Regions from separate parts of the Pseudoalteromonas sp. S2893 genome, predicted to be linked through region 1. Evidence: riboswitches for the same ligand, from Rfam matches in the RefSeq annotation. Region 1 holds a riboswitch; the other holds the start of a gene.

Evidence for each region. A riboswitch is a leader RNA that binds a small molecule or an ion and turns the genes downstream of it on or off. The one in region 1 is predicted to bind cobalamin.
Region 2: another riboswitch for cobalamin. It lies ahead of CWC04_RS12685 (ABC transporter ATP-binding protein); the one in region 1 lies ahead of CWC04_RS01090 (TonB-dependent receptor domain-containing protein).

The regions. Positions count from the first base shown of each region.
Region 1 covers NZ_PNCY01000002.1:52,474-68,562, reverse strand. The annotation lists gene CWC04_RS01105 (efflux RND transporter permease subunit) at 1-2,795, shown strand, start outside; gene msrA (peptide-methionine (S)-S-oxide reductase MsrA) at 2,885-3,421, shown strand; gene CWC04_RS01090 (TonB-dependent receptor domain-containing protein) at 3,667-5,496, opposite strand; cobalamin riboswitch at 5,546-5,715, opposite strand; gene CWC04_RS01080 (transporter substrate-binding domain-containing protein) at 5,783-6,565, opposite strand; gene CWC04_RS01075 (YajQ family cyclic di-GMP-binding protein) at 6,844-7,326, opposite strand; gene CWC04_RS01070 (VanZ family protein) at 7,477-7,830, shown strand; gene CWC04_RS01065 (ketopantoate reductase family protein) at 7,823-8,725, shown strand; gene thiI (tRNA uracil 4-sulfurtransferase ThiI) at 8,752-10,209, opposite strand; gene CWC04_RS01055 (TetR/AcrR family transcriptional regulator) at 10,307-10,960, opposite strand; gene coaD (pantetheine-phosphate adenylyltransferase) at 11,288-11,779, shown strand; gene CWC04_RS01045 (hypothetical protein) at 11,821-12,363, opposite strand; gene CWC04_RS01040 (hypothetical protein) at 12,363-12,875, opposite strand; gene CWC04_RS01035 (hypothetical protein) at 12,868-13,386, opposite strand; gene CWC04_RS01030 (hypothetical protein) at 13,379-13,891, opposite strand; gene CWC04_RS01025 (hypothetical protein) at 13,891-14,334, opposite strand; gene CWC04_RS01020 (hypothetical protein) at 14,511-15,002, opposite strand; gene CWC04_RS01015 (hypothetical protein) at 14,986-15,465, opposite strand; gene CWC04_RS01005 (hypothetical protein) at 16,042-16,089, opposite strand, start outside.
Region 2 covers NZ_PNCY01000026.1:413-16,501, reverse strand. The annotation lists gene CWC04_RS12730 (BamA/TamA family outer membrane protein) at 1-276, opposite strand, end outside; gene CWC04_RS12725 (DUF3630 family protein) at 423-707, opposite strand; gene recQ (DNA helicase RecQ) at 715-2,538, opposite strand; gene CWC04_RS12715 (thioesterase family protein) at 2,673-3,128, shown strand; gene rarD (EamA family transporter RarD) at 3,259-4,176, shown strand; gene CWC04_RS12705 (response regulator) at 4,229-5,464, opposite strand; gene CWC04_RS12700 (MaoP family protein) at 5,552-5,926, opposite strand; gene CWC04_RS12695 (LysR family transcriptional regulator) at 6,017-6,886, shown strand; gene CWC04_RS12690 (porin) at 7,085-8,017, shown strand; cobalamin riboswitch at 8,116-8,247, shown strand; gene CWC04_RS12685 (ABC transporter ATP-binding protein) at 8,316-9,125, shown strand; gene CWC04_RS12680 (FecCD family ABC transporter permease) at 9,130-10,134, shown strand; gene CWC04_RS12675 (cobyric acid synthase) at 10,140-11,630, shown strand; gene cobO (cob(I)yrinic acid a,c-diamide adenosyltransferase) at 11,614-12,213, shown strand; gene CWC04_RS12665 (cobalamin-binding protein) at 12,213-13,073, shown strand; gene ung (uracil-DNA glycosylase) at 13,070-13,732, shown strand; gene CWC04_RS12655 (DUF3545 family protein) at 13,913-14,101, opposite strand; gene tal (transaldolase) at 14,405-15,355, opposite strand; gene yaaA (peroxide stress protein YaaA) at 15,610-16,089, shown strand, end outside.

The DNA.
Region 1 (16,089 bases):
CAAACGATGTACGAGAGCGAGTTGCTCGCGCACTAGACAACCTACCAGAGCAAGTGCGCCCACCAGAGGTGTCTAAGTCAAACAGCGACGAGAGCCCTATTGCTTGGTTTGTACTTAACAGTGAAACCATGAACTCGCTGCAATTGAGCGATTATGCACAGCGCTTTATTGTCGACCGATTAGCCGTTGTAGATGGCGTTTCAAATGTACGTATTGGTGGTGAGCGTCAATACGCCATGAAAATTTGGCTAAACCGCCAAGCCATGGCTGCTCGTGGGATCACTTCAAGTGATATCGAAAACACTCTACGCAGCGAAAACGTAGAGCTACCAGCAGGTGAAATTGAATCTATCGACCGCGACTTTACCGTACGAACAGCGCGTAGCTATAAAGACCAACGTGATTTTCAAAACTTAGTTATTAAACGCGGTGAAGACGGCTACCTTGTACGTTTAGGTGAAGTTGCCGATGTACATTTAGAAGCCGCCGACGATGAAAGCCTGTTCCGTGGTAACGGCCGTAACATGATTGGCCTTGGCATAGTAAAGCAAGCAAAAGCAAACACCTTAACAGTAGTAGACAACGCCCGCAGTGAACTTGAAAAAATAAAACGTAATTTGCCAGAGGGCACCACTATTCAAGACAGCTACGATTCGTCTATTTTTATTAAAGAGTCAATCAACGAAGTATATAGCACCCTTGCCATTTCTATGGGATTAGTAGTGTTAATAATATTTATCTTTTTAGGTAATATTCGCGCTACGCTTATCCCTGCTGTTACTGTGCCTGTAGCACTTGTTGGCAGCTTTATGTTTTTACTTGCCATGGGTTATTCAATCAACTTATTAACCTTACTTGCGCTGGTATTAGCAATTGGCCTGGTCGTAGATGACGCCATTGTAATGCTTGAAAATATTCACCGTCGTATTGAGCTTGGCGAACCACCTTTATTAGCGGCTTTTAGAGGTGCCCGCGAAGTAGGCTTTGCAATTATTGCGACAACGCTTGTGCTTATTTCGGTGTTTGTACCTTTAGTATTTATGGATGGGCGAATTGGCGCCTTGTTTACAGAGTTTGCAATGGCTGTAAGTGCCGCGGTGTTTTTCTCTAGTATTACTGCCCTTACCCTATCGCCTGCGCTGTGCTCTAAAGTTTTAAAAGCGTCAGAAAAAGAAAGTAAATTTAGCCAATGGATGGACCGTGTTTTTAGCAAAGTTGAAAACAGTTACCGCCAATCGCTTACCTCAAATATGACCAAAAAATGGGGCTTAATGATAAGCCTAGTACTTGCTGGTTTTGTTAGCTACTCGTTGTTTTTACAAGTGCCCTCTGAGCTTACGCCAAAAGAAGACCGCGGTACCTTTTTTATTATGATGAGCGGCCCTGAAGGCGCAAGTTATGAAAATAACGCTGCCAACATGGCCAAAATAGAAGAGCGCCTGCTTCCTTACTCAGAAGCTGGCGAATTAAGCCGTGTTTTAGTGCGCGTACCGGGCTGGGGCGGCAGTGGCGGTGTTGCTATCGTTGGTATGGCCGATTGGGATAAGCGCAAGCGCTCTACCTGGGAAGTCATGGACGAAATAAGCGCAAAAATGACCGAAGTAACAGATGTACGTGCCTTTGCTATTATGCGCCGTGGTATTGGCGGTGGTGGCTCTTCTCGCCCGATTGAGTTTGTACTACAAGGTAACGATTACGAGCAACTTGCTGATTGGCGCGACCGCATTATAGAGCGCGCAGAAAAAAATCCAGGCTTGGTAAGAATCGATCACGACTATAAAGAAACCTTTCCACAATTTTTAGTCAGCATAGATAAAAACAAAGCCGCTGATTTAGGTGTGTCGGTATCAGATGTAGGCACCACGCTTGAAACCATGCTAGGACAGCGCCGTGTTACCACCTTTATTGACCGTGGTGAAGAATACGATGTAATTTTAAAAGGCACTAAACAAGACTTTACAAACCCTACTGACATTTCAAATATTTACCTTAAATCACGCAGTGGTGAGCTGGTCCCGCTAGATAGCCTTATAAGCTTAAAAGAAGAGGCCACAGCATCGCGCTTAAACCGTTATAACCGAATGCGCGCCATCACACTAAGCGCTAATCTAGCGGATGGTTATACACTTGAACAAGCACTTAACTTTTTAAACAAAGTAGCCGCTGAGGAAAACGACATTGACGGCGCTGTAGATTATAAAGGTGAATCACAATTATATTACGAAGGCGCATCGGCCATGACCTATGTATTTGTGCTTGCCCTTACTGTGACCTTTTTAGTTTTAGCTGCACAATTTGAAAGCTTTATGCACCCGTTTGTCATTATGCTAACAGTACCACTTGGCCTAATGGGCGCCATGTTTGGCCTATGGGCAACCGGCTTAACGCTTAATATTTATAGCCAAATTGGTATTGTAATGCTGATAGGTTTAAGCGCTAAAAATGGTATTCTAATAGTCGAATTTACCAACCAACTGCGTGATAAAGGCGTAGAATTTAGCGAGGCTATTTTGCAAGCGGCCACTCAGCGCCTGCGCCCAATAATAATGACTTCTCTGACTACGGTAATGAGCGCAGTGCCTTTAGTATTGGCATCAGGCCCAGGCGCAGAGAGCCGCATGGTAATTGGTGTGGTGGTATTTACAGGGGTTATTGTATCAACATTGCTAACACTTTATGTTGTGCCTGCGGCGTATTATGCCCTAGCCCGCAACACACAGTCGCCAGAGTTTTTACAGCAAAAATTAAATAAACAAGCCGACTCTCACCCACTAAAAGACAGCGAAGAAATTTAACTGAGCTTACACTGCGCCGTAACTTGCTGTTACGGCGTATTCAATTTATGCTCGCCTTAATACTGTAACATACATAATTAGGACAACTTATGAGCACATCAACACAACTAGCAACATTTGGTGGAGGCTGTTTTTGGTGTATAGACGCTGCATTCAGACGAGTAAAAGGTGTACTAAACGTAAGCTCAGGTTACACCGGCGGTAATACCGACAACCCCACGTATAAATCAGTCTGCTCTGGTACAACAGGCCATGCTGAGGTTGTGCAACTGGAATTTGACAGCGCTGTAGTGAGTTTTGAAACACTGCTTAGCATGTTTTTTACGTTACACGATGCCACGCAATTAAATCGCCAAGGTAACGATATTGGCACACAGTATAGAAGTGTTGTTTATTACCACAACGATGCGCAATTAAATCAAACCAATGAGATGATAGCCCAGCTACAAAACCATATTAGCGAGCCAATAGTGACAGAGGTTAGCCCTGCTACCACATATTACCCAGCGGAGCATTATCATCAAGATTACTACAACGAAAACCCACAGCAGGGTTACTGTAGTATTTTAATTGCGCCTAAATTACACAAGTTTGAAACTGTATTTAAAGAGTTTTTAACTGACTAGCTAATTTGCGTTGTTAAAATAATTCTAATACCAATCCGCATAATTAAGTGATCTATTTTGAGGATGGATAAACGTGTTGATAGCAAGGCAAAAAATTCGCTATTTAGTTGTTCTAAATGAGAATTTTTTAACGCAGATAGCGACACATTTAGCCCCTGAAAATGATTAAGAATTAATGCGAATTGGTATAAATACACATTAAAAAGCCCGATATAAATCGGGCTTTTGTATATTAAAAAACGCTATTAAAACTGATAGCTTGCACCTGCAAAAAAGCGGCGCTCTGGGGTGTTGTAGTAATATACGTCACCGCTTGTAAAGTCAGCTCTTGAGTCAACCACATTGTAATCTCTGTCAAATAGGTTCTCTACACGCAGCGACAGCTCAATATTATCGTTTACACGATAGTTACCCGCTAGGTTCCAAAGTGTATACGAACCTAGGCGCGTTACAGCTCCCTCGCGATCACTGCGGTATTGCATATCAATGCGAGCATCAAAATCACCAAATTGCTTTGCGAGCTCCCAATTAACAGTGCGCTTGGCAACATTGCGTAGCTCATCGCCGGTTTCTTTGTTTTCGGCACTTAAGTATGCAAAATTAAAGTGGCTATCAAACCCTAAAATTTGTTGTGTAAGGCTAAACTCAACCCCTTCATAGCGAGCTTCGTTTATATTAGCTAACGCAAAGTTTTCATCGTAATCAATTTTATCTTCGATGTCGTTTCTAAAAATTGCAAAATCGACTTGTGCACTGTCAAAATTAACATTTACACCAAGCTCGCGGTTTATTGATTTTTCAGGTTGGAGATCTGGATTACCAAAATTTGGGTAGTATAAATCGTTAAATGTTGGCGCTTTAAAACCTGTGCTTTGACTAATTCTAAATGTTGAATTTTCAGATAAATGATAACCAGCCGCCGCAGTATAGGTTGTTTCATCACCAAACTGTTCATCGTCGTCTTGACGAAGAGTTAAATTGGCAAGCACAGTGTCGGTGTCGTAATAAGCCCCAACAAACACTGCCAATACATCGCGGCTATCCTCATCAAATGCTTGCGAGCTGTGCGATACATCATCGTTATACCAATTAACGCCGCCGCTAATATTAAGCGCATTTGTTAAGCGGTATTGGCCGCTGTAATCTACTTGCGAGCGTTTAGTAATAAATGTATTGGTTATTGGCCCGCCGGTATAAAAGTCCACATATGTGCTGTCAGAATCATCGGTTGCAAAAGCAACATCTATAGCATGAGATTGGTTAGTGGAGTTTTTGCTCCACTTCGCCGACAGTTGATAGTTTTTAAAATCCCCTCTTTCAACTGTGCTCGTTGCCGGGCTAAAGCTGCTATCGTAATCCGCGTAACCTTCGCTGTACTGGCCTAGTAGCTTAAAGTTACCGTAATGTGCATCTGCATAGTTTACTTTAAAGCCTACGTTTTTATTTTCATAGCTGTCGTCATCGGGCGCTATACCTTGCAGCGCATCAAAACCATCGGTTTTTTCAAAGCCTGCATTAAATGCGCTAACCACTTCATCTGTTTTTACTGAACCTGCAAGCTGATAGTTTTGATAAGCGTTAGAGCCAAATGTGGCATCAAGAGATACATTGCTCGCTTCACGCGTTATTATATTAATAACCCCAGCTAATGCATCTGAGCCATACACAGCTGCACGCGAGCCTTTTATGATCTCGATTCGCTCAATACTATTTAGCGGCACGTTACTTAATGCTTTTTGCCCTAGCGTGGCTGAGCCCGTGCGTACACCATCAATTAAAATTAGCGTATCGCCAGAACCTGTACCACGTAAAGATACGCCCGACGTTTGGCCAAAGCCACCATTAGGGTTAATTTGAAAACCCACTTGTGTGCTTAGTAAGGTTGGTAAATCGCGTACATTGCTTGCATCTATTTCGGCGCGATCAATTACATTAACGCTCGCTAAAACATTACTTATTGATTGTTCAAATTTATTAGCGGTAACAGTGATTTTTTCAATTGGGCTTTGTGCAGCAGATACAGAAAAAGACAGCGCAGCCGAGATAGCAACGCCAAGAGTTGTTTTATTTAGCATGATGTTCCCTATCTTTGCCCACCGCAAAGATTTAAGTAAGTAAGATTACTTCAAGGCCGGTCTCCGGACTCAGTAAACACATAGATGCGTTAATACTTTACCGTTGCGGGGGCAGTGTTGGGATTGCTTTTATCATAAAGGCGCACCAACTTCCCGATTATCTCGCTGTTAGTTTTAATACTTTAAACCCTGTATTTAGCAACCAGCAAGCACCTTGAAAATAGGCGGTTATTGTGAGCAGTTTGTTTACAAATGTCAACGGACGTCTATATAGCTAAAGGTTAAATTATTTATTTTCAGTAAAGCTGGATGTTACGCCGTATGAACTTAAAAGCGCTGTGATTTTAGGTTTTATTTCAGGCGAATTTAAAAGCTTATCCATTTGTTTTACCGTAATTTTACTGCGCACAGGATTAACTAAAAAATGAGTATCGTATATAGCATCTGGGGTATTACTCTTATAAAGCAGGTTCATATTAAAAATGTTGTTCTTTTTAAAGTATTGATAAGCTATGTTATTTAACACCCCTACATCGGCACGCTTTAATAGCAGCATTTTAACAACGTTAAACTCATCGATTGTTAAACTAACTTGGTGTTCATCACTTAAATATTGTGCATCGGTTTTAAAATCAGCAAAACGATAGGAATACCCCAATACCCCCGCTTTTGTTAAAGCATGTAAGTCATCGAAATAGCTTTGCTTTTGGGCGTTTTGTGCCAGCGTATACAACTCATTTTTAGCAATAACATAAAAGCTCGTTTCCTGTAAGGCACTTCTTGCTACCTCAGGCACCCATTGCATAGCCATTAAAAACAACATGTCGAATTCTCCCCATTCGACCCACTTTTTGAGCCTTTTTACAGGCAAAGAGTTAAGAGTAAATTTATATTCGCTTTGAGAGTCATTGAGTATTTTTACAAACTCAGGCGCTAACCCTTGCTCTTTTTCGGCATTAATAATAATTGGAAAGTAACCGTCCTCTACCAACACATCTACATTTATTGGCTTGGCAAAACTAAACTTACTGCACGCAATAATAATTATAAAAACAAAAAACTTAAGCATTCAAAACCTTTAACAGTCGCTATTAAGTAATATTGATATTAAGAATAGCCTAATATACGCAACTGCGTGATAAGCAGATTTAATAATGCATTTAAATAACGTTAAAAGAACGTTAAAAGAATATGGAATAACAGTAGAGTAATTTTACGCAGGTAAAAGGGGTTTAGGCTTGCGAGTAAGTAAAGGCTATAATTAGGGCGGGGTAAAATGTGTGGCTAATATATTTATTAACCACACATTTAAATTTTCACTTTAAAATACTAAAGGCACTTAGCTAATTAATCGCGAAAGTTTTTAAACTGGAAAGGCTGACCTAAATCTGCAGTGCGAACGACTTGCATAGCGGCTTGTAAATCGTCACGCTTTTTACCCGTTACACGTACTTCTTCACCTTGAATAGCAGCTTGTACTTTTACTTTTGAGTCTTTAATGGCTTTAACTACTTTTTTAGCCATGTCTTTCTCAATGCCTTGCTTAAGTGCAACATTACGAAACACATTTTTACCAGCACGAGTGATGTCTTGCAGCTCCAAGCTTGCTACGTCCATACCACGCTTAGAAATTTTACCTGCTAAAATATCAAACAACTGCATAACTTGTGAATCAGCTTCTGCTTTTAGTTTAATTGTTTTGTCGTTTAGCTCAATTGATGCGTCAACACCTCTAAAGTCAAAGCGCGTTTCTAGCTCACGGTTGGCGTTATCTACTGCATTTTTAGCTTCGTTCATTTCTACTTCTGATACGATATCAAATGAAGGCATTGGGTTCTCCTAACTATTAAATCTAAATTTATGCGCCGATTATAACGCTAAAATTATAAATCTTTACATTTTTCTGCCAGTTGTTCAGGTGCGATACTAATTTAGTTTGATATACTGCAGCCTCTTTTTTAAGCGGTTTTAGGATTTATCGTGACAAGGCGTGTTTACCAAGCAGTTTTTTTGATTAGTATTGTGGTGTTTACCCTCTTATTTGCCAAAGAAATAAAAGGCGGCGTTACGAACTTATTTCCACATGTTGATAAAGTTGCCCACTTTGGGATATTTTTTATACTCGCCATCATTATGGATAAAGCCTTTAAGTTACCGCTGTACACGCAAGTACTTTTGCTTGCGGGCTACGGTGCAGCAATAGAAATAATGCAAGATGCGCTTCCCTACAGGCAGGCCTCGTTAGGTGATTTTATTGCTGATTTTGCCGGTGCGGCCACGTACTTTTTACTAAGAACCATTTTTACTCCTCGAAAAAAGAACCCTTATGGCTAATATTCTTATTATTGGCGACGGCGCTATTGGTTTATTGCTAAGCCATTTTTTATCTAAAGCTCACACTGTGCATGTGTTAACACGCAAAGCCACTGCAAATACACGCTTTTATTGCAAAGCAAAACAGCCTTCGCAAAAAATTAATGCGCGGTTTATTACGCTTAAGCAAATTAATGAACAGCCCGCGTTTGATATTGTTATTTTTGCTGTAAAGGCTTTTCAGGTGCAATCGGCCTTTACGCAAATTAAACCCTTTTTATCGCCAAGTAGTGTACTAATTGTATCGCACAACGGTATGGGTAATGTTGAAACACTCAATGAGCAACTCGATAAGCAACAAGCGTTGTACTTTTTAACCACCAGCATGGCTGGCTTTAAAACAAACGACTTTATAGTACAGCACACCGGTGAAGGTAAAAGCATATTAGGTGCCTGTAACCCTTGCGCGCACAGTTATCGCCAAGCAATGTGCGAGCAATTACAAAACGTGCCGCAGCTCAGCTACTGTACTAATATTGAGCAGCTACGTTTTGAAAAGCTATTAGTAAATATTGCCATTAACCCATTAAGCGCATTGTATGATATTAAAAATGGTCAGTTACGTGCCCCTTATTTTAATAGCATTATCTTTAATTTATTAACTGAGGCATGCCAAATAGCCCAGGCTTTAAAGCTTGACATTAAACTTGCTGATGCACTTAACAACGCTTACAACGTTATGATGCTAACCGCTGAAAACTACTCTTCAATGCATCAAGACGTAGCGCATAACCGACAAACCGAGATAGACGCCATTTGTGGCTATATTAGCCAACAAGGTAAGCGATTAAATATCAGCACCCCGCTAAACGATGCTCTACTTGCTAAAATTAAGGCAAAAAAAAGCGTGGTATAAACCACGCTCTAAATTACGGTTAGCCTTTACGGGCGGTAAACTTTTACACCCGTAAAGCCTGCTTCATGAAGAATAAGTGCCTGTAACTGGCTCATAACCCCTCTTTCACAATACAGGTAGTAATCCTTATCTTTTGGCAGATCACCAAATTTAGTCGCTAAGCGGAAAAACGGTAAATGCACTACATCTATACCGTCAATCTCAAGCGGCGCTGCATCCTCTTCCTCTGGTGAGCGAATATCAACAACCACTGCACCCGCTGGTAAATCAACTACCGACTCAGCTTCTTTAAGTTCTTGCTTAGCTTCTACGTCTATATCACGCACATCCATAATGCGAGCGTTTTCAACAACTGTATTAAGCACATCAAAGTCGAACTTTTCTTCTTCGGCTTTAATAACGTCAAGTTTAGCTTTAACTGTTGGCTTTTTAGATATTACGCCGCAATACTCAGGCATGGTTTCGGCCATTTCTGCGGTGCCAATTTTACGTGCAATATTAATAATTTCTTGTTTGTCGTGCTGAATAAGTGGGCGCAAAATCAGGGTTTCTGTTACGCGGTCAATCACACTTAAATTAGCTAAGGTTTGGCTAGAAACCTGACCTATACTCTCACCAGTTACCAAGGCTTGAATATTTAATTTTTCGGCTACTTGGCTGCCAGCACGCATCATCATGCGTTTTAGCACAACACCCATTTGGCTGTTTTCAACGTTCTCTAAAATTTCGGCAACAACCGGTTCAAAATCAACAGTGATAAATTTAACTTTATGAGTAGAGCTAAATTTTTTCCATAAGTAGTAGCTGGCTTGTTTAACACCAATTTCGTGTGCTGCGCCACCTAAATTAAAGAATAAAAAGTGCGTGCGAGCGCCCTTACGGATCATCTGATAACTTGCTACACCAGAGTCAAAGCCGCCTGACATTAATGAAAGCACGTCTTCTTGTGTTGGCAGTGGAAAGCCTGCCATACCTAGGTGAGTTTGCGTAACTATGTAGGCTTTATCGTCTTTTACTTCTAAGCGAATAGTTACTTCTGGGCGGCTTAACTTAACGCGAGCGCCTTCAACGTGCTGGTTTAAACCACCACCCACGTAACGCTCTAAATCCGTAGAAGTAAAGTCGTGTTGACCAATACGCTTTGCGCGTACACAAAACGTTTTACCAACGATGGTATGCCCTACTAGGTCTATGGTTTTTTTATAGATATCGTCAAGCGTTGTGAAGTCAGTTTCGGTCACTTCAATAAATTGCACAATACCAGGAATGCGCTGCAAGCTATCGATAAAGTCTAGGCGTGTTTGTGCATCATCAAGCTTAGTTACAACAGAAATATTATCCCAGTTGTTTCTTACTTGTACTTTTTCGTCAACACGGCGCAATACAATTTTAATGTTATTTTCTAACACTTTAGTAAAGCGTTTACGTACCGAACGGCTTTTAATGGCAATTTCAGGATGTAGTTTGACGATAAATTTAAGCATAGTTCACTCTTAGACTGCGGGAATTCGCGCTCCCAGGCATTGGGCGCGCGATTATAGCAAAAATTTTTGCGTCTAGGAACTAACCAACTAACAGCAGTTAGGCAAGCGCTGGCGCTTGCTCTGCAAGTTGGGTGTATTTTTCACGTAACTGATTCATTTTAAGTATGCTTTTTTCGGTGCTGTAAGCCCTAAATAATGCTAATACTTTTAAAATGCCATGATAAATATCTTGCTCAGCTAAATTACCACTGAGCCTACGCGCTTTAATATACGGAGTCCAAAAGCTAACGGTTAGCTTAAGAGTATGGGCAAGTTCAAGCGCATCTTGCTCTTCTATGGCAATCATTTCGTTATCGCGAAGGCCTAAAATAACTTGGCGAACCTGCTCTAATAAAGTTGACTGAAAACCAATGTAGGCTTGTTTTAAGCTTTCATCTCTGGAGAGGATGTCGCCTAAGTTGTCGTAAAAAAAATGATAGCGCCACATTAGCTCAAATAATGAATCTAAATAAGCAGTTAAATGATCAAACGCATCATCGTTTGCTTCAATAGGTTTAAAATGAGTATGTAAATGCTCGCTGTAAAGCGCAAAAATATGTCGGATAATGTCTTCTTTATTTTTAAAATGATAGTAAAGATTACCCGGGCTCATCCCTAAATGTGATGCAATATGATTGGTTGATATTGCACGCTCACCATGTTCATTAAATAACGAAATACTGGTGTGTATTATTTTATCCTTAGTATTCATATGCGACGACTCAAATTAACTTATAAACTACATTACACTAAATATCAGCCTTGCAGTATAAACAAATCAGGCTGGTTTAAATACCATCATAATTTACTATTTTAAAAACGAGGGTCAGATTATACTGCACACGGGCATTTGCATAAATGCGGTGCTGTTAACTAAAGTAAAGTCTAAGCAGCGTAATTACACTCTAAAAAAATGGTAACGCATTTAAAGCACTTTTACTGATTAAATATCAAACATAAAAGCTCAACCTGATCTCCTAGGCTGATTTGTAGAACAAACACTGATAGACTACTTAAAAAATAATAGTTAGTGAAATCTATGAACGTTACGGCAATCTATCCTGGTACATTCGACCCGTTAACCAACGGCCACACCGACCTAATTCAGCGCGCAGCTAAAATGTTTAGCACGGTTATTGTTGCTATTGCTCATAACCCTTCTAAAAAGCCGTGCTTTAGTCTTGATGAGCGAGTTGATTTAGCCAACACTATTTTAGGGCATTTAAGTAATGTAAAAGTGATTGGCTTTTCAGGCTTACTAGCCGATTTAGCTTTTGATCATAAAGCTGATGTGCTTATTCGCGGTATTAGAGCGGTATCTGATTTTGATTACGAATTTCAGCTCGCAAATATGAACCGCCGCCTAAATCCAGATTTAGAAAGCGTATTTTTAACACCTTCTGAGCGCAACTCGTTTATATCTTCAACCTTGGTAAAAGAAGTTGCCCGCCATAATGGCGATGTGAGCGAATTTGTAAGCCCACTTGTTGTGGATGCTTTAAAACAAAGGTTAGGCTGCGACGCAAGCTAATTAAACACAATTAGCGCACTTTGGTGCGCTAATATACCTAACTACTTTTTAGCCATAACTTGTAATTCATTGCGGTTAAATAAAGCGCGTTTAAGCTTTACCAAGCCTAAAATATCTTTGTTTATAATCAATACTATTGCCATTATTAAGTCACTCGAAAACTGGCCAACCCCATAGACCCCCCATAACCACCAATAGTCATAACTAACCAACACCACATAATCGTAATGCATAGCCATGTGTAATGTTGCATTAAACGTTAAACCACAAAGAAGATAATAATAGGCTGTGGCGTTAGCATGTTTATAATTATAGGAGAGGCAAGCAAGCGTGAAAATGGTAAGTAAATCTGCAATTACTAAATCTAAATATATTGAGCCTGTAAGGATAAATGATGCTTTAAACATAAATAGGCTGAGCGTATAAGAGAGCATCATCACCAAAGAAATGTACATAATATGCTTATTGCGGCAGTTTATTGTACAAGCAAAATTATAAAGAAATGGAACTACAAAAGCCCATGTAATAAAAATACTTAGGTAGTCATTTACTGTGCTCAATGCCATAAATACATGTTGGAGCATTAATAAGCACCCATTTTTTTAACGAGATATTTTTTGACTTTTATTAACCCTAAAATATCTTTATTTACAAATAAAACCAATGCCATTACTAAGTCACTTGTAAGCTGCCCAATACCATAAAGCCCCCAAAACCACCAATACTCTATATTCCCAACAACGATACTATCGTAATGCATACCGTAAAATACAAACGCATTAAAACTTAGCCCCACGATTAAATAATAAAAGGCGATCGGTTTAGCTTTTGATAAAGAAATCATCCATATCATCAAAGCGATTATCGTAACTGCATCAAATAAGAACAAGTTTAAGTGAGGTGTGGCTGTTTGCGGGTCCATAACCATACTTGATGTATATGAAGCCATCATAATAAATGATATTTGGGCTAAACTTTTATCTGACTTATTTATGCTTGTAGATAAGCAATATAAAAATGCAAAAACAAACAGCCATGTAATTAAAATGGTTATGTAATCATAAAGGTCAGCCATCGCCCATAACAGGTTATGCATATCGGAAACGCTTCAACTTTGTAGTTAAATAATTACTTAGCTTTACTAAACCTAAAATATCTTTATTAACAACTAAAACCAACGGCATTAATAAATCAGTAAAATACATGCCAAACACATAAACATTCCAAAACCACCAATAATACAATGTGCCACGCACTTCGATATCGTAATGCATCGCTAAAAACAAACACGCATTAATACTTAAGCCTGCAATGACATAATATAAAGATACAGGCATAGCTTCATTACTAATGCGTTTATAGGAAAAAATGACTCCTAAAGTAACAATGTCAAAATAAAAATAATATAAGTGCGATACAGTAACTGTATCTAAGAGAGTGCTAGAGCTATAAGAGATCATCATAATCAAAGATAAGTACACATTCGCTCTTTGAGAAGTATTTATACTTGCAGATAAGTTATATAAAAATGCAAAAACGAACAGCCAAGTAATGAAAATACCCACATAGTCTCTAATTGACACTAAATCCCAAAGAACATCAGCCACTTTGCTTCAATCTCATAACACCGCTCACCAACTTATCAGTAGCATGCACTAACATTAAAAAATCCTTTTTAATGAACAAAATACTAACCATGATGATATCCATAATATTAATCACAACCGTATAAAAAGACCAAAACCACCACGGTTCGTAATTACCACGTACAAACACATCTATGTGCATAGCTAAAAATAATAACGAATTAATGCTCAAGCCAAATAATAAGTAAGTAGATATGCGCTTTTCAGGTAAGTAATACCGCAGAAAAAAAATAAAAAACAAAGTGACTACGTCATAGCAAAATAACTCTATGTAGGTAATATCATAAATATCAATAAAGAAACTAAAGCAATAAGATATGGCCATAACTAAAGATAGCCATACAGCCTGTTTTATTGGATTGTTAATGCTAGTTGTTAGTGAATATAAAAAGGCCATTAAAAACCCCCACTGCACCAACACACCGATATAAACTGACACTTCAGGAGGGATTAGAACATTATTCACTATTGCGGTTTCTTAGCAAAGAACGAGTAAATAAGATTTTTTAAATAAATAATTTTTAAAAAATCTCTATTGATAAACAACACTAAAATCATGCTTAAATCTAATACCAGTACTACCGTTACATAAAAATCATAAAACCACCAGTGGGTGTAATTCTGTAAAATATGACGGTCTAAGTACATACCCAGAGCTAAACACATATTTATACTCAGCCCAAACATAAGGTAGTTAAAGGCAATTGTTTTTTCTTTAATATATAAGTTCTGCACAAGTGCCAATATAACTAGGGTTATAGCATCTAATAAAGCAATATCAAAATAAGTAACTGTTTGAAAATTAAAGAACATTCCTGGAAAATATGAAACAGCCATTATAAGCGAAAGAATAACTAATGCTTTAAAGCGTGAGTTAATAGATGAAACTAAAGAGTATAGAAATGCCATGAGAAATCCCCATTGCATAATAATACTTAAAGTATGTGCAAAGCTTATATCTGAGATAAAAGAAATAAACCCCATCTTAAAAGCAAGCTCGGAGAATAAAGATCTCGAAATTCATTAAAACAACCATTTACTAAACAACCTGACTTAACACTAAACTTTTTAACAATTATTATTAATTACAAAGTTCTATTAAAAAACCAACTTTTAAACCTAACAAGACCTAAAAAATCTCGGTTAATAAAGCACACTATGATCATGCAAATATTTACACTTCCTACCACAACCGTAAATACTGACCAAAACCACCAATATTCATAATATTTTGAAAAAGTCATATCTAGGTGCATTAAAAAACTAAAAATAATATTAGTGCATAATCCTGTAGTGACATAATAATACGCTACTGGGTATGATTTAAATTTGAAGCGCTTTAAAAAGAGTAGAGCAAGTAATGTACATGCATCTAATAAAATAAAATCTAAATAAGTAGTTTGCCCATAATCAGTGAACAAACTTCCCGAATAGCAAATGCACATAACAAGTGAGATATATACAAGCTCTTTATCTGGCTTGTTAATCGAGTTTGCTAATGCATGCAAAAATGCAAACAAAAAACCCCATTGTACAATTGCTCCAAGATAAATTGCGTAATTATAACTTACTGTCATTTTCCCCTCTATTTAAAATAACAGGTTGAGAGGGGTTTACCATTCGGTGGTTAACCACTAATGAAAGCATCATTAATACATCGATAAGATTCACACCAATGGAGTAGACACTCCAGTACCACCATGGCTCATAATTATACAAAACGTATATATCATAATACAGAGCCAACGTTAGCAAAGCATTGGTTGTTAATGCTAGTACAAGGAACAGAAAAGCTTTATTTCGTTTAAAGGCATTAAAGTACTGTAAAATTAACAGTGCCACAATTGTAATAAAATCGTAGAAAGCCCAATTAAGGTATAATATTTCTAGTAGTTTTATATAGCTGCTAAAAATATATGAGCAAAGCATAAGTGCAGATAAATACACAGCAGATTTATTTTCTTTGTTTATGCTGGAGGCCAAACAAAAGAGGAAGGCCATCAAAAAGCCCCATTGGGAGAAAGCCGCTACATAATCCATTAGGGCTTCAGATAAGTACATTTAAGCTAGGTTGTGGGCTGAGGCTTTGTCGATTTAAACAAATCACATAGCTTACTTTTGAGCTTGTGGAGACCTAAAAAGTCTCGATCTATAATTAACACAACTATCATAATAAAGTCTATTAAATTAACTGTATATGTGTAGGCATCCCATAAAAACCAAGCTTTTTTATTCTCAAAGATGTATATATCCAGATACATACTAAAGAAAAAAGTCGAATTTACAGTCAATCCAATAATTAAATATAAGAAAGACGGAGTTGTTTTACCAAAAATTCTATAAATACATGCGAGCGCAGTAATGGTGATAACATCATACAAAGCCCAGTCAAGATATATTGAATCTCTCATAGAGAGCCATGTGTAAAAATAATCAGACAAGGTGTAAGATATCATCATGATAAATGAACTGAGCAAAAGAGTTGTACCTCTTTTTATACCTAATGAGTATACGAACACATTAAAGAAGAATGTCATCAAAAAAGCCCACATCGTAAAAGCAGACAGTGAGAACAACCCGAAAAGCTCAGTTAAAATCATTTAAAACCTTAAATTATTACCTTGGTCTGGTAGGCACCGCACCACTAGGTACTACCGTACCACC
Region 2 (16,089 bases), on a different contig from region 1:
ACGAAAAAGCGCGTTATTTTCCTCCTCCAACTCGGTATTAAAAACGTTAAGTTGTTTAAGGGTAATTGAAGTTATTTGGGCGTCGCTACGACTATTAATCAGTGTGGTTTTATCTTCAACCTCACGGCGTAAATTATTGCTTTTGTCTGAGTGAGTTTGCACAGCGGAGCAGGTGTTAGTTTTATTGGGTGGTTGTTGTGCAAAGGCCTCAGACGCACTAAAGCTTACAAGGGCTAAGCTTATACAACAGTGTGCAATCCATTTTCTATTCACCATTCAACCTCTTCAATACTACTGCAAATATGAGTCGTAATATCAGCTTACATCATTGTTATTACAATGTAAGTAAAAGGTATGGATTTTGAAACTAATTAATTGTTACCGTTACGCACCTTTGTTAATTAGTGCATATGCGAAGTGTTTTAGCTTAAGTAAAAAGCAAGGGCTGCTAATAAATGCTCGGCTTCTTGGCCTTCGCCATTAATCCAAATACTTTCGCTGTAGTGTTCAAAATTTAAATTAAAGGTTTGCTGTTGATAGCTAAAGCGCAATTGATGACGGTCAGCACCCCCTGCGTAGTCAATAATTGTTATTTCATCGGCGTGTAAAAACAGTGTGCTCCACAGCTCAAAGTCTTCATCGTGTGGGGCTTCTACCGGGCTTATAACAATGCATTTATGGGCGTGATTGTATTCAATTTGGGTCATAGTTTACTTAATTGCTAGCAAGGTAATTACGAATGGCCGTTAAAAATTCGCCGCCATATTTATTGAGTTTGGTAAAGCCAACGCCCGATACCTTTAAAAATTCGCTGTCGTTGGTGGGCATTAATTGCGCCATTTCGGCTAAGGTTTTATCGTTAAATACAACGTACGGCGGTACATCGTCGGCATCAGCGAGTTCTTTACGCAGAGCCCGTAAGCGGGCAAATAGTTTTTTGTCGTAGTTAAACTGCGCCAGTTTATCTTGGTATACGTGTTTAGCTTGTAAGCGCGGCTCGGCAAGCTGTAGAGCGTATTCACTTTTAAGCACTGCGCGTGCTGCTTCGGTTAAGCGCAGCGAGGCACCTTGGGTAATATCTTGGCTTAACAAGCCTTGGTGTATAAGTTGGCGTAATATACTGAGCCAAAATTCACTGCTTTTGTCTTTGCCTATGCCATAGGTGCTGAGTTCGTGGTGGTTGTTGTCGCGTATGCGGCTGGTATTAGCCCCGCGTAATAATTCTACAATATAGCCTAAGCCAAACCGCTGCCCAGCTCGATACACACACGAAAGCGCTTGTTGCGCTACTAATGTGCCATCAAAGCTTTTTGGTGGGTTAATGCAAATATCGCAGTTGCCACATTGCTCGCGTTTATACTCGCTAAAGTAGTTTAATAGTATTTGGCGACGGCATGTTTGCGCCTCGGCAAAGCTGGCCATGGCATTAAAGCGTTGTTCTTCTACGCGGCGGCGTTGTTCATCGTCTATGTCTTCAAAAAAGCGCCTAACGCGGCCTATATCGGCAGGATCAAAATACATAATAGCTTCTGCGGCTAAGCCATCACGCCCAGCGCGGCCAGTTTCTTGATAGTAGGCTTCAATACTTTTTGGAATATCGTAATGCAGAACAAAACGCACATTTGGTTTATTTATGCCCATACCAAAGGCAACGGTCGCAACGACTATTTGAATATCATCGCGGGCAAATCCGGTTTGCACAAATTGGCGTTGCTCGTTGCTCATGCCTGCATGGTACGCGGCGGCATTTAAACCTGCATCAGCGAGTTTTTCGGCAATGTCATCAACGCGCTTACGGCTAGTGCAGTAAATAATGCCACTTTGATTTTTTTGCTCTTTTAAATAGCGCAGTAGTTGCGCCATTGGCTTGAACTTTTCTTCGATGGTGTAACGAATATTCGGTCTGTCGAAGCTGCCGGTATGTATATAGGGGTGTTGTAATTTTAACTGCTCAACTATATCAAAGCGGGTCGCTTTATCGGCCGTGGCGGTCAGTGCCATCATAGGTACATGGGAAAAGCGCTGCTTAAGCTCATTTAATCTAAAGTAATGAGGTCTAAAGTCATGCCCCCAATGCGATACACAATGTGCTTCGTCAATTGCAAATAAGCTGATATTTAAGTGGCTAAGTCGCTCGGTAAATTCATGCTGAAGCACTTTTTCAGGGGCTACATACAGTAATTTTATTAGCCCTTGGTGCAATTGTTGGTACACTAATTGTTGCTCTTCGCGAGCCAGGCTATTATTAATGTAAGCGGCTTTAACACCTAATGCTTGCAGTTGCGTTACTTGGTCTTGCATGAGCGAGATAAGCGGTGAAATTACCACAGTAACCCCTTCGAGCACTAACGCTGGTACTTGGTAACACACTGATTTACCGCCGCCTGTAGGCAGTAGTACCAAAGAGTCTTGGCCATTAATGGCCGCGTCGATCACCGCTTTTTGGCCATCACGAAACTCGCTGTAGCCAAACACTTGTTTAAGAACCGTGTCGGGCTTGCGGACCAATGTGCTAGGTGTAGGGGTTAGAGTATTCATCGGCGGCTATTTTAGTGGTTTTTTTATAGGATGTCTTTAGCTTAGAGGTAAATGATTTAATTAGTGCCTCGTGGTTTTGCTTCAGGTATGCTTAACTCATCGTACCAGTGTTAATTTAAACATAGAGAATAATAATGAATAAAGAAATGTTAATTGAACAAGTTGGCGCACTGTTTGTAAATGGCATGCCATTTAATCAGTTTTTAAATATCTCGGTAGAGTCGCTCAGCCCTGAGCAAGCTAAAATTACCTTTCCCTGGCAGGATGTATTTATAGGCAATCCTGCGCAAAAAATTCTTCACGGCGGTATTATATCGGCGGTGCTCGATAATGTGGGCGGCATGCTTGCAGCAGCCAGTGTTATCGATAAATTAACCGAGCTCGATATCCCTAGCGTACAGCAAAAGCTGGCTACCTTAGGCACCATTGACTTGCGCACAGATTATTTGCGCCCTGGCAAAGGGGAGACATTTACAGCCAGTGCTACTTTGATCCGCTCTGGTAATAAAGTGTGTGTATGTAGAATGGAGCTACACAATGAAAAGGCAATCCAAATCGCCTTTGGTACAGGTACGTATTTAGTAGGTTAAAGCTGCTAATTACGTACGGCTAAAATAAAAATCTTAGCCTTTCGCTGAGCTTTAGTTACCGCAAAATAAATCACTTAATAGCACAAATTGGTATAAACTGTCGGCCTTTTAGTATGAATAAGTAGTATGTATGTCGATTGCAAACGAGCAGCGTAAAGGCGGTATTTTTGCCTGTTTAGCTTTTTTAATGTGGGGCTTAGCGCCTATTTATTTCAAACAAATACAGCATGTTTCTGCTTTTGAAATTTTAACTCACCGTGTTGTCTGGTCTGTGGTTTTTTTAGTGCTTGTGGTCAGTGTGCTTAAATACTGGGATAAGGTTAAGCGCATAGTTGCCCAGCCAAAAATTATTTTAATGTTAGTACTTACTTCTTCTATATTGGGCTTTAATTGGGGGTTGTTTATTTGGGCGGTTAATAATAACCAAATGCTCGATGCCAGTTTAGGGTATTACATAAACCCATTACTTAATGTGCTGTTGGGCATGCTATTTTTAGGCGAGCGGCTGCGAAAGTTACAAGGGTTTGCAGTGTTTTTAGCCTTTGCGGGCGTAGTATTGCAATTGGTAAGTTTTGGCTCGTTTCCGGTGGTGGCGTTTTCGCTTGCCACGTCTTTTGCTATTTATGGCTTACTGCGTAAAAAGTTACCAGTTGAAGCGCTGCCAGGCATTTTACTCGAAGCCCTAATTTTACTTCCGGTTGCATTAATTTACTGGTGGGTAATGGCACCAACACCTACTTCCGACTTAGCCCTAAACGATTGGCATACCAATGCGCTGTTAATTAGTGCCGGTATTATTACTACGTTGCCGCTGCTTTGCTTTACCGGAGCGGCCAAGCGTTTGCAGTACACAACATTGGGCTTTTTTCAGTACATAGGGCCAAGTTTAATGTTTATGCTTGCTGTGGTGTTTTACGATGAAGTATTTGATGCAGAGCGGGTGATTACCTTTGCCTGTATTTGGAGTGCACTGGCTATATTTACCTGGGACTCTTATCATCAATCGCGTAAGCGTAAAAAAGCGGCTGTTACCGCCGCCGAAGTTTAATACCTATGCGCAATAATAGTTTAAGCAAGTTGCTATAAAGCAGCGTCAAGGTTTAGCTTATTACTTTATTACGGCCGGTTTCTTTTGCATCATACAGCTTTAAATCGGCCTGTTTAAGTAACTCATCTATTTGATAAATAGGGCCGCTTGCAAAACCAATAGAAATTGTAAATTTAATTTTTTCTTGGCTAAACTCTTGGCTATTAAGCTCTATAAATTGCCTAAACCCTTCAAGGCGTTTTAGCGCTTGCGCTGTGGTTGCATCAGTAAAGTAAACGGCAAATTCTTCACCGCCTAAGCGAGCGACTAGCTGCTTTTCAAAGTACTTTTTAAAACACACCGCCAACCCTTTGAGAACCTCATCGCCTGAATCGTGACCGTATGTATCGTTAATCGATTTAAAATGGTCTATATCAAGCATGGCGAGTGCACCATCTTGATTCGATTTTTTTAAATACTTGAGAGACTTGCTCGACTCTTCAAAAAAGTAACGTCGATTAGGCAGGTTTGTTAAGTAGTCAGTATTTGCTTGGCGCTTAATTGTTGCTATTTGCTCAAGCATGTCGACGTTTTGACTTAGTCGGCAGTAAAACTCTTCGCTGTTAAAGGGTTTATGGAGGTAGTCGTTGGCACCATTTTTTAAAAATAGGCTCGATAATGCTGACGAGTCAGCACCTGAAATACCGATAATGGCTTTTTCATCATTACTGTAAAGCCGGCGAATTTCGGCGCATAGCTCATCACCATTCATGTTTGGCATTTCGTTATCGGTAATAATAACAGACACGTCTTTTTGGCTTTCAAGTACTTCTAGCGCGTCTTTGCCGTCCTTTGCTTCGAGTATTTGATACTTATGGCGCTTTAGTAAACTGCAAATGTATCTACGGGTAGAGGTTGAGTCGTCGACGACCAACACTTTTACGTTCTCGTTACGTGGTAAACGGCTTAGTTGTTTTTCTAGGTATTGGTAAGCTTGTTTGTTTTCTTTGATTATGTAATCAATTATTGGGTATTTTTCTACCGTGTCGCGAGTTTGTTTATCTATGTTGCCTGTCATTACTATGGTGGGAATGTCGGCATTAATAGTATACGGAACCGCCTCACCCGCAGGAGCATCGGGAAGAATAAAATCAACAACAGCGCAAAAGTAGCTATTGTGTTCTATTAGCTCTTTTGTTGCCGCTAAAGATTCGGCTATATCTACTTCGTAACCTGCTTTAAGCGCGATATGCTTTTGCACACGCGCTATAGTAGGCGTATCTTCAACTATGAGTATTTTTCGCGTCACGTAACAACCTTGTTTGATATTTTGCAAAAGTATTTGCTTATACAAGTTGTAACTGTTAAAACGCAAAAAAGCAAATATCTTAGAGGCTTATACGCTATCTGATTCGCTATAATCGTCTTGGCTTATTGGTACCGGCCCTGACATTTTTGAACGGCCAAAAAGTGTATGAAACTTGGTTTTACAGGTTGTTAGTTTTAAATATTTAACCCAGGCTTTTTCGATTGGGTTTGTAGGTTCTTTACTGCCACAAACTACGTCAACAAATTGCTCTTGTAGCGTATTTTGGGGTGCTAAAGTTTTATTATAAAGGCCTTTTAGTACAACGCCGTGTTGCTCTAATATGCTGGCTTCTAATAAGGTGAAGTTTCCGCTGCGGCTAAACCCGCGAGGAAAGTTTTGATCATCATAAAATTGACGTTGGCTAACAAACGCTTGGCGAAGTAGTGAAATATCGTTGCTCATAACTGTATCCTCATACCCTGTTTATTGCTGGAGTATGATGCAAGTTTGACAATTTATTAAACAAGTTATTTTTATCGTGAGGATAAAAAATTGGATATAGATTTATTAAAAACATTTGTAGAGGTTGTGCGCACGCGTCACTTTGGTAAAGCGGCTGAAAACCTGTATATCACTCAATCGGCAGTAAGCTTTCGGATTCGCCAATTAGAACAGGGGTTGGGTGTAAACTTGTTTATTCGCCAGCGTAACAATATTCAATTAACGGCGCCAGGAGAGCGATTGCTTCCGCACGCTAAAATGATCATCACCGGCATGCAGCGTGCCAAAGTGGATGTGGCACTTGCCGATAACATGCACAAGCAAATAAGTTTAGCGGGTACGCCTAATATATGGGATGCGTTTTTACAATTTGGCATTACTAATATTGTGTCGGCTATGCCTGGGGTGTCGTTGGTTGCAGAGGTTAAAGCCCAACAAGAAAGCACGCGGTTATTATTAGAGCGTACGCTTGATTTAGCCATTTTATTTGACCCCCCTAAAGTAGACGAGCTTGTGGTAGAGCGAATTTGCGAGCTGCCAATTATTCCGGTTAGTGGCTATGACACGGCCACTAACGAGAATTTTTTTGATAACCAATATGTATATGTTGATTGGGGTACTACGTTTTCGCTATGGCATGCGCGCCAATTTACCGGTAAAACGCCGCCTTATTTTAGAACCAGTACGGGGCGTATTGCCCTTGATTTAATTCTTCAGTGTGGCGGCAGTGCGTTTATCCCCGAGGTACTTGTTGAGTCTCACCTAGAAAAGGGTGAGCTGTTTCATGTAAAAGATGTAGAACATACTTCGCGTGATATTTTTGTGGCCTACCACAGAGACAACGAACAAAAAGAGTTAATAGAAACCCTGATTAACTTATTACCTAAAATAAATGCTTATCAGCCTGTTGATGAACACTAAATACCGACTATGATTTTTAATGAGGTTGAATAGGTACAATTTTGTTTATTAAATATTCATGTCGTTTTGTTTTCAGAATTTAGACACTTTTATTAAAATAAAAAGACAAAAATGTTTCCTTTGTAATATATCTGTCATTTAACGGTGACAAACTGCAGCTGTTTTAAAAATTAGTCTTGTGATTATCGAGGAAATAACATGAATTTTGTAAAATCGAGCTTATGTGTTGCACTAGTAAGTGGTTTATCTTTTAGCGCGTTTGCAGACGTTGATGTATACGGTAAAGCGAATGTTACTGTGCAATCGTCTGATGATGGCGAAGGGTCTTTCACTGAAATTAAAAGTAATGCATCTCGCTTTGGACTAAAAGGGTCTGAAAAGATTACTGATGGATTAGAAGCGGTTTATAAGTTTGAGTTTCAAGTTGATGTATCTGATGCTGACTCTAAAGGTGATAACGACGACAATATTTCTGCACGTAACCAGTATGTAGGTTTAAAAGGTGCATATGGTCAAGTTGTTGTGGGTCGTAACGATACAGCGCTTAAACAATCGCAAGGTAAGTTAGATTTATTTAATGACCTTGAAGGCGATATTAAAAATGTCTTTAAAGGTGAAAACCGCTTAGGTGATTCAATCACTTATACATCTAAAAGCTACGAAGGCTTTAAAGTACTTGCTACATTTATAGCTGAAGATGACGTAGATGCAGATAACGGTTATTCAATGGCGGTTACCTACGGTGACTCTGCACTTAAAAAGAGTGCGGTATACGCCTCGGTTGCAGCCGATAGCGAAGTAAATGGCTACGATGTAGTGCGCGCATCAATTCAAGGTAAAGTAGAGAGCTTTAAATTAGGCGCTATGTACCAAACTCAAGAAAAAGTAGACGGTAGCGCAGAAGCAGACGGCTATTTATTAAACGCAGCCTACAACATGGGTAAAAACACGTTTAAAGTGCAATACCAAGCAATGGACTTTGATGACAGCGACGACAAAACGGCAGTTTCTGTAGGTGTTGATCATAAGTTTAATAAAAACATTAAAGTATTTGGTTTTTACTCAAGCTTTGATATGGACAACAATGTTGACCAAGACTACGTTGGCCTAGGTATGGAATACAAGTTTTAAGCGTTGCTTAAACACTCCCTTTATTAACCGCGCTCTAATGAGCGCGGTTTTTTTTGCTTTAAATTATTTACTTACCCGCCCATAATAGACCCTCATTTGGAATGGGGTGAAATTCCTCAACTATTCCCGTAACTGTAATTAGCACCACGCTTTAAGTCAGATACAAATGAGACATATCAATCAGCATGAGAAGTTCTAGATTGGTATACTTTTTTAACGAGCGGGTAAACTCATTTTTATTGATGCACTAGTCTTTTAGCTGTGTGTTAGTGAGTGCACGCTTTCTAAGGACTCACTTTTGCAAACTACATTAGCGCCAAATACCCCCTTATTAAACGTTCAAAATGTGTCGTGGGAAGTCGATGATCACGCCATTTTAAACAATATTAATTTACACATAGCTAAGGGTAAGTTTATTGGGTTAATTGGCCCAAATGGGGCGGGTAAGTCGAGCTTACTGCGTTGTTTGTATCGCTTTAATAAACCGACCGCTGGTAACGTTACCTTTAATCAGCAGGATATTTGGCAGCTTAAAAGTGAAGACTACGCAAAATATGTTGCTGTAGTTCTACAAGAAACGCCCGCGCAATTTAACCTAACATTATTTGATGTGGTTGCCCTTGGGCTTACACCTCATAAATCATTATTTAGCGCCACCACCCACAGCGACAAACAAAAAATTACACAGGCAATAAAAACCGTAGGGCTTGAGCAACAGTGTAAGCAAAATTTTGAATCGCTTTCGGGGGGCGAAAAGCAACGTGCATTGATTGCCCGCGCTATAGTGCAGCAACCGCAATTACTCATCATGGATGAGCCAACCAGCCATTTAGATGTTAAATACCAAATACAAGTGATGGAACTAGCAAAATCGCTAGGGGTTACTGTGTTTGCCTCATTTCATGATTTAAATTTAGCAGCCGCTATGTGCGATGAGCTGGTGGTTATTAATAAAGGTAAAATAACACATGCAGGCTCGCCTGCGCAGGTACTTAGTGAGGACATGCTAGCGGATGTTTTTGGGGTATGTGCGCGCGTAACTAGCCACCCTCAGCGCACAGAAAATGGCCAAACTATTCCTCATATTACTTACTTTTATGGCTATTAATTAAATGGATATAACAAAAATAAACCAGTGGACAATATTTATAGCAGCCGTGTTAATTGCAGTGGTTAGCCTTTTTAGCGCACTGAGTTTTGGCGCCGCAGATACGCCGTTAAGTGATGTGCTCACAGGGATTTTATCAGCAGGAGAGGGCTCGTTTAACGCGCGTATTATTTATGAGCTTAGATTACCTCGTACCTTACTTGCCTTTATGGCGGGCGCAGGTTTGGCTATTGCAGGGCTTATTTTACAAACGGTTACCCGTAACCCGCTCGCTGATCCGTATTTATTTGGCATATCCTCAGGCGCATCGTTTGGGGTAGTACTGCTTATGGCCGTTGCGGGTATTAGTGCAGGGTTTATGTTATCGGCTGCTGCCTTATTAGGGAGCTTTTTAGCAATGGGCTTATTGATACTTATTGCTGGGCGGCAAAAAAGGTCGCAAGTAGAGTCTATGTTGCTAGCGGGGGTGGCACTGTCGTTTTTATTTAGCGCATTTACAAGTTTATTGCTGTATTGGAGTGACCCGCAAGCAGTGGCTGGTATTTTATTTTGGACGTTAGGCAGCTTTGCCCGCGCACAATGGGCCACGTTATGGTTGCCATGCGTGGTTATAGTGGTGTGTATTAGCTTTATGCTGAGCTTTAAAAGGCAGTTAAATGCGCTGCTTCTTGGCGATGAAAGCGCGATAACGCTTGGGGTCCGTGTGCACCGTTTTAGAATTTTAATGTTGGTATTGAGCTCGTTAATAACGGCCGTGCTGGTGGCCTTATGTGGCGGTATTGGTTTTGTAGGTTTAATGGTGCCGCACATAGTGCGCTTTTTTATATCTCAGGGCAGTACTGCTGGCTTACTAATTACCAGTTTAATGGGCGGCACGTTTATGGTGTGGGTCGATGTGCTTTCGCGCTCATTACTTAAAAACCAAGAGCTCCCTGTTGGGGTGATTACAGCAGCTATGGGTAGCGTATTTTTTTTAAGCTTACTCTTTTTTAGAAAAACAAAGGCATAGTGCTGATGAAAACCTTAATGATTCAAGGCACTACGTCAGATGCCGGAAAAAGCACCTTAGTCGCTGCGCTTTGTAGAGTGTTTGCAAAGCAAGGTGTAAAGGTCGCGCCTTTTAAACCGCAAAATATGGCGCTTAATAGCGCGGTTACAAAAGAGGGAGGCGAAATAGGCCGTGCGCAAGCTTTGCAAGCCATAGCCGCTAAAGTAGAGCCTCAAAACGACTTTAACCCCATATTGCTCAAACCAAATAGTGATACGGGGGCGCAAGTCATTGTACATGGAAAAGCCATTAGTAATATGGAGGCAGGGGCGTATCATAACTATAAACAGGTTGCGATGGATGCAGTGCTTGCCTCGCATAAACGCCTAGCAAAGCAGTTTGATTTATTATTGGTTGAGGGAGCAGGCAGCCCCGCAGAAATAAACCTACGCGAGAACGACATTGCCAATATGGGTTACGCAGAAGCGGTAGATTGCCCTGTCATTATTATTGCCGATATAGACAAAGGCGGTGTGTTTGCGCATTTAGTGGGCACACTTGCGTTATTAAGCGAATCCGAGCAAGCGCGCGTAAAAGGCTTTGTTATAAACCGCTTTAGAGGCGATATAAGCTTGCTACAAAGTGGGCTAGATTGGCTTGAGCGCTACACAAAAAAACCAGTGCTTGGAGTGCTGCCTTATTTGCATGATTTAGCACTTGATGCCGAAGATGCTGTAGCAATAGATAACACGGTGACGACTGCCACCATTAATATAGCCGTGCTTTTATTGCCGCATATTAGTAACCATACCGATTTTGATGCATTGCGACTGCACCCAAATATTAATATAAATTATGTACGCCACACACACGCGATCCCACCGGTTGATCTGATTATTATTCCTGGCAGTAAAAACGTGCTGGGTGATTTAAGTTTTGTAAAAAATGAAGGCTGGGATACGCAAATAAAGCGCCACATACGTTATGGTGGCAAAGTACTTGGTATCTGCGGTGGTATGCAAATGTTGGGGTATACCATAAATGATCCCAACGGAGTCGAGTCGTCCTTAAAGCAAGTAACGGGGCTTGCCCTATGCGATTTTGAAACCACTCTAAGCACCCAAAAAGTACTCACTAAAGTAACGGCGGCTATGCAGTTAAATGATTTGCAAACACCGTGTAGCGGCTACGAAATTCATGCCGGCATTAGTGAAGGCGCAGCACTTAATAAGCCATTTTTAACGTTTAACGCGCACCCTCATGGGTTTGAAAACGATGGCTTTATTAGTGACGACAATGCCATTACTGGTACTTATTTACACGGCTTGTTTGATGAACCCGCTACCACACTGCAAATTTTAAAGTGGGTAAAAAGCGATGCAGCCATACAACCTGTGAGTATTGTAGCGCATCGCGAGCAACAACTAGAGCGCTTGGCCACTATGTGCGAGGCGCATTTGAACATACAACACATTATATCGATTTATGAAGGAGATAATAATGACGGATACAAATAACGATAAGCACCAGCAGCGCCAACAAAAAGTAAAAGAGCAGGTAGATGCACGCGTGGCTGCTGCGCAAGATGTTAAAGGGATATTTCAGGTAATTACGGGTAATGGTAAAGGTAAATCTACCTCAGGCTTTGGTGTGGTTGCTCGCTGCGTAGGGCATGGTAAAAAAGCCGCTGTTTGTCAGTTCATTAAAGGCACATGGGAGTGTGGAGAGCGTAACTTATTACAAGGCGCAGGGGTTGAATTTGCCGTTATGAATACCGGTTTTACATGGGATACGCAAAACAAAGAAGCCGACACCGCAGCCGCGCAAGCAACGTGGCAGGAGTCAAAGCGTATGCTTGCAGATAGCAGTATTGATTTAGTATTACTAGATGAGCTTACCTACATGGTGACTTACGGTTATATTGATTTAGATGAGGTAGTAAACGCGCTAAATAATCGCCCTCCCATGCAATCGGTTATTATTACAGGTCGCGCAGCGCACCGCACGTTAACAGACCTTGCCGATACAGTAAGCGAAGTGCGCAATGTTAAACACGCCTTCGACTCGGGTATAAAAGCACTAGAAGGGTTTGATTACTAATGTATAAAGCGTTTTTTACTGCACTGCTGTTATTGTGTTCTGGGGGCAGTGCCGTGGCCAGTGATACAGCTGCGCCAGATAAACTACGCGTTGTAGCACTTGCACCGCATATAGTAGAAAACCTGTTTGCTATAGGTGCGGGAAGTAATATTGTTGGCACTGTTGATTACGCTGACTACCCAAATGAAGCTAAAAGTATTGAGCGCATTGGTGGTTACTATGGTATTTCTCTTGAAAAATTATTAGCGCTAAAACCCGATTTAGTGATTGGTTGGAAAAGCGGTAATCAAAGTGAAGATTTAGAACAAATTAAACGCCTTGGTATAAAAGTACATTTAAGTGATCCAAAAAAAATAGAAGAAGTTGCAAACGAGCTGATTGCTCTTGGAAAATTTACAGGGTGTATTGAGCAAAGTAAGCAAGTAGCAAACGCATTTATTACTAAGCTTAAAAAAATTAAAAAGCAGCAGCAAAGCAAAAAAATATTAACTGGTTTTTATCAATTATGGCCAGAGCCAATGATGACGGTAAGTGAAAACACATGGATAAACCAGCTTATTGAAACATGTCATGTAAGCAATGTATTTGCACACAGCCCAACCGACTACCCGCAAATAAGTATTGAAAACGTGGTGATTAAAAAACCACAGGTTATTATTATTCCTGATGAACAAGCCGATAATCCACAACCTAAAATTAATTGGCAAAAATGGCCAGAAGTCCCCGCTGTAAAACATAACCAATTTATACGTGTAAATGCCGATTTATTACATCGTTTTACACCGCGCATGCTAGATGGACTGGCAAATATGTGTGATAAAATAGATGCATCACGCAAACAAATTAAGAGTATACAATGAGCGATTGGCCAGCCTTTTTAGAATATGAATTACAGCAACCTTATATGCAGCAAACATTAGATTATGTAGCAAAACGCCGTGTCGAAGGTGTTGCTGTGTACCCACCCAAAGAGCAAGTATTTAGTGCCTTTGAAGCGACAGCCCTTAACAATATTCGCGTGGTTATTTTAGGCCAAGACCCATATCACGGAGAAGGCCAAGCCCATGGCTTATGTTTTTCTGTGTTGCCAGAGGTTAAAAAGTTACCGCCGTCGCTAAAAAATATGTACAAAGAATTGGCAACGGATATTCCCGGTTTTGAAATACCAGACCATGGTTACTTACAAAGCTGGGCAGAGCAGGGCGTGTTTTTACTCAATACGGTACTCACGGTTGAGCAAGGCCAAGCGCACTCGCATAAACATTTAGGGTGGGAGCAATTTACCGATAACGTGATAGCTCATATAAATGCACACTGCAAAGGAGTGGTGTTTATTTTATGGGGCGCTCATGCGCAAAAAAAAGGTAAAAATATTAACAGCGCTCGCCATCATATTTTAAAAGGGCCTCACCCATCGCCGCTTTCTGCGCATCGTGGTTTTTTTGGCTGTAAGCACTTTTCACAAACAAATGAATTGTTACAAGCCCAAGGCGATACGCCCATTAACTGGCAGGTTTAATTGATATATTAAAAAAGGCTTTCGTATTATGAAAGCCTTTTGCTTAGTTATTGTGTATACATGCCCATGCGCAATAATTATCAATTATTTTGAAGGGGTAAAACCTGGCGTTAGCTTTACTATCGATACGGTTTTCCTGCCGCAAAATATATTGCCTAATTGAGCGCAATGAGTTTGAAATTAAAAATCTAGCTCATCAATTTCAATGCTGTCTGTAAAAAAGTCTAACTCCTGTAGTTCTTTACGTAACCGTTGTTTGTCTTTTATGGCCTCAATCTCGCGCCACTTTCTTTTTTTATTCTTTTGAGAGGTTTTTCTTGTTGTATCAGGACCTTCTAATATCTCTAATATATCGTTTAGGCTATCCATGACTATCTCCTATTGATTTTAGTGAACCTCGAGAATACCTATACCACAGGCCTAGCTAAAATAGAATAAAAAAGTGACTAATTTGTTACAGGTATGTGATGCGTTGATGAAGTTTAATACTAACTAACTTTATTAAGCGCGTTATTTTTAGATAGAAAAAATAAATAAAAAATATTAAAAGTTAGTTATTTAGCTGTGTAGGCAATGGTACATGCTGTGGCAGGTTAGTATAAAGCAGTGCGGATTATATTAAGGGCATAAAAAACGCCGCAGGTGCGGCGTTTAATACATAATTAGCGCGTATTACATTGCTTTAAAACGTGCTTCTAGCTGCTCTTGTGCATCTGCGAATGAGCGGATACCTTCAGCTAGTTTTTCAGTTGCCATTGCATCTTGGTTATGTAACCAACGGAACTGCGACTCAGTAAGTGGAGCAGGCTTTGGCTCTTTAGGAATATCACTTTGTAGTAAGTATTCTTCTGCGCCTTCTAAATTGCCTAAGTCTTCTAGTAGGTTAGGGCTAATCGTTAGCTTGTCACAACCTGTAAGGGCAATAATTTCGCCGGTGTTACGGAAGCTTGCGCCCATAACAACGGTTTTGTAATCATGGCGTTTATAAAACTCAAAAATGCTACGTACAGATTGAACACCTGGATCTTTTAGCGGATCGGTTGGTTTTTCCATACCATTTGCTACGTGCCAATCTAAAATACGGCCAACAAATGGTGAGATTAAAAATACGTTTGCATCAGCACATGCACGCGCTTGAGCATCGCTAAATAATAAAGTCAGGTTACATTTAGTCCCTTCTTTTTCTAGCTGTTCGGCCGCTTTAATGCCTTCCCATGTAGACGCAACTTTGATTAAAATTTTGTCTTTGCTTACACCTTCTTTTTCATAAAGGCTAAGCAGGGTATGTGCTTTATCAATAGTTGCTTGGGTGTCGAATGATAAACGAGCATCTACTTCAGTAGAAATATAACCAGGTACAATTTCGCTAATTTCTTTACCAAGTAATACGGCAAAGTAGTCACATGCAAGTTCAAGCTGTTTAGCTGCATCTTGCTCTGTTTCTTTTGCATAGCTCCAAGCTTTATCTAAATAAGGCTTGTAAGCTTCAATCTCGCTCGCTTTTAATAAAAGCGACGGGTTTGTGGTTGCATCTTCTGGTTGATGCTTTTTGATCGCTTCAATATCGCCAGTGTCGGCTACGATAGATGAATGTTGTTTTAGCCTTTGTAGAGCGCTAGTCATTTGCCTTCCTCATTCCAAGCAAGTTAAAAGAAAATCTAAACTACCTTAATATAAGTATTCAATACTGCAACAGTGTGACAATGCTTGATAGGTCTTATGTCCTTATCAATAGAAAAACGACGATGCATGATTTATTAAGGTAGGATTTAGGCCATTGCGATTAATTTTCAATGGTATTTTATAAACAAAACGTGCTTTTCGTCTCATTTAATGTTGAAATTGACATTAAATAAATTACAAGTCAATAGCTAACTATGATCACTGTTATTTCACCAGCAAAAAATCTTGATTACGAAACGCCACCCGCAACAGATAAGTTCACTCAACCTGAATTACTAGAGCACAGCGAAGAGCTCATGAAAGTATGCCGTGAACTAACTCCAGCGCAAATTGGCAGCCTAATGAAAATTAGCGATAAGCTTGCAGGGCTTAACGCTGCGCGCTTTAGCGAATGGTCGCAACCATTTACGCAAAGTAATGCTAAACAAGCGGTACTAGCCTTTAACGGCGATGTGTACGGTGGCTTAGATGCCGCAACACTCACTGCCGCTAACCTCGATTATGCGCAAAGCCATTTACGTATACTTTCAGGTTTATACGGCTTGCTAAAACCGCTTGATTTAATGCAAGCCTACCGCCTAGAAATGGGCACTAAGCTTGATAACCCTCGCGGGAAAAATTTGTATGAATTTTGGGGCAGCATTATTGCTAATAAATTAAACGAGGAATTAAAA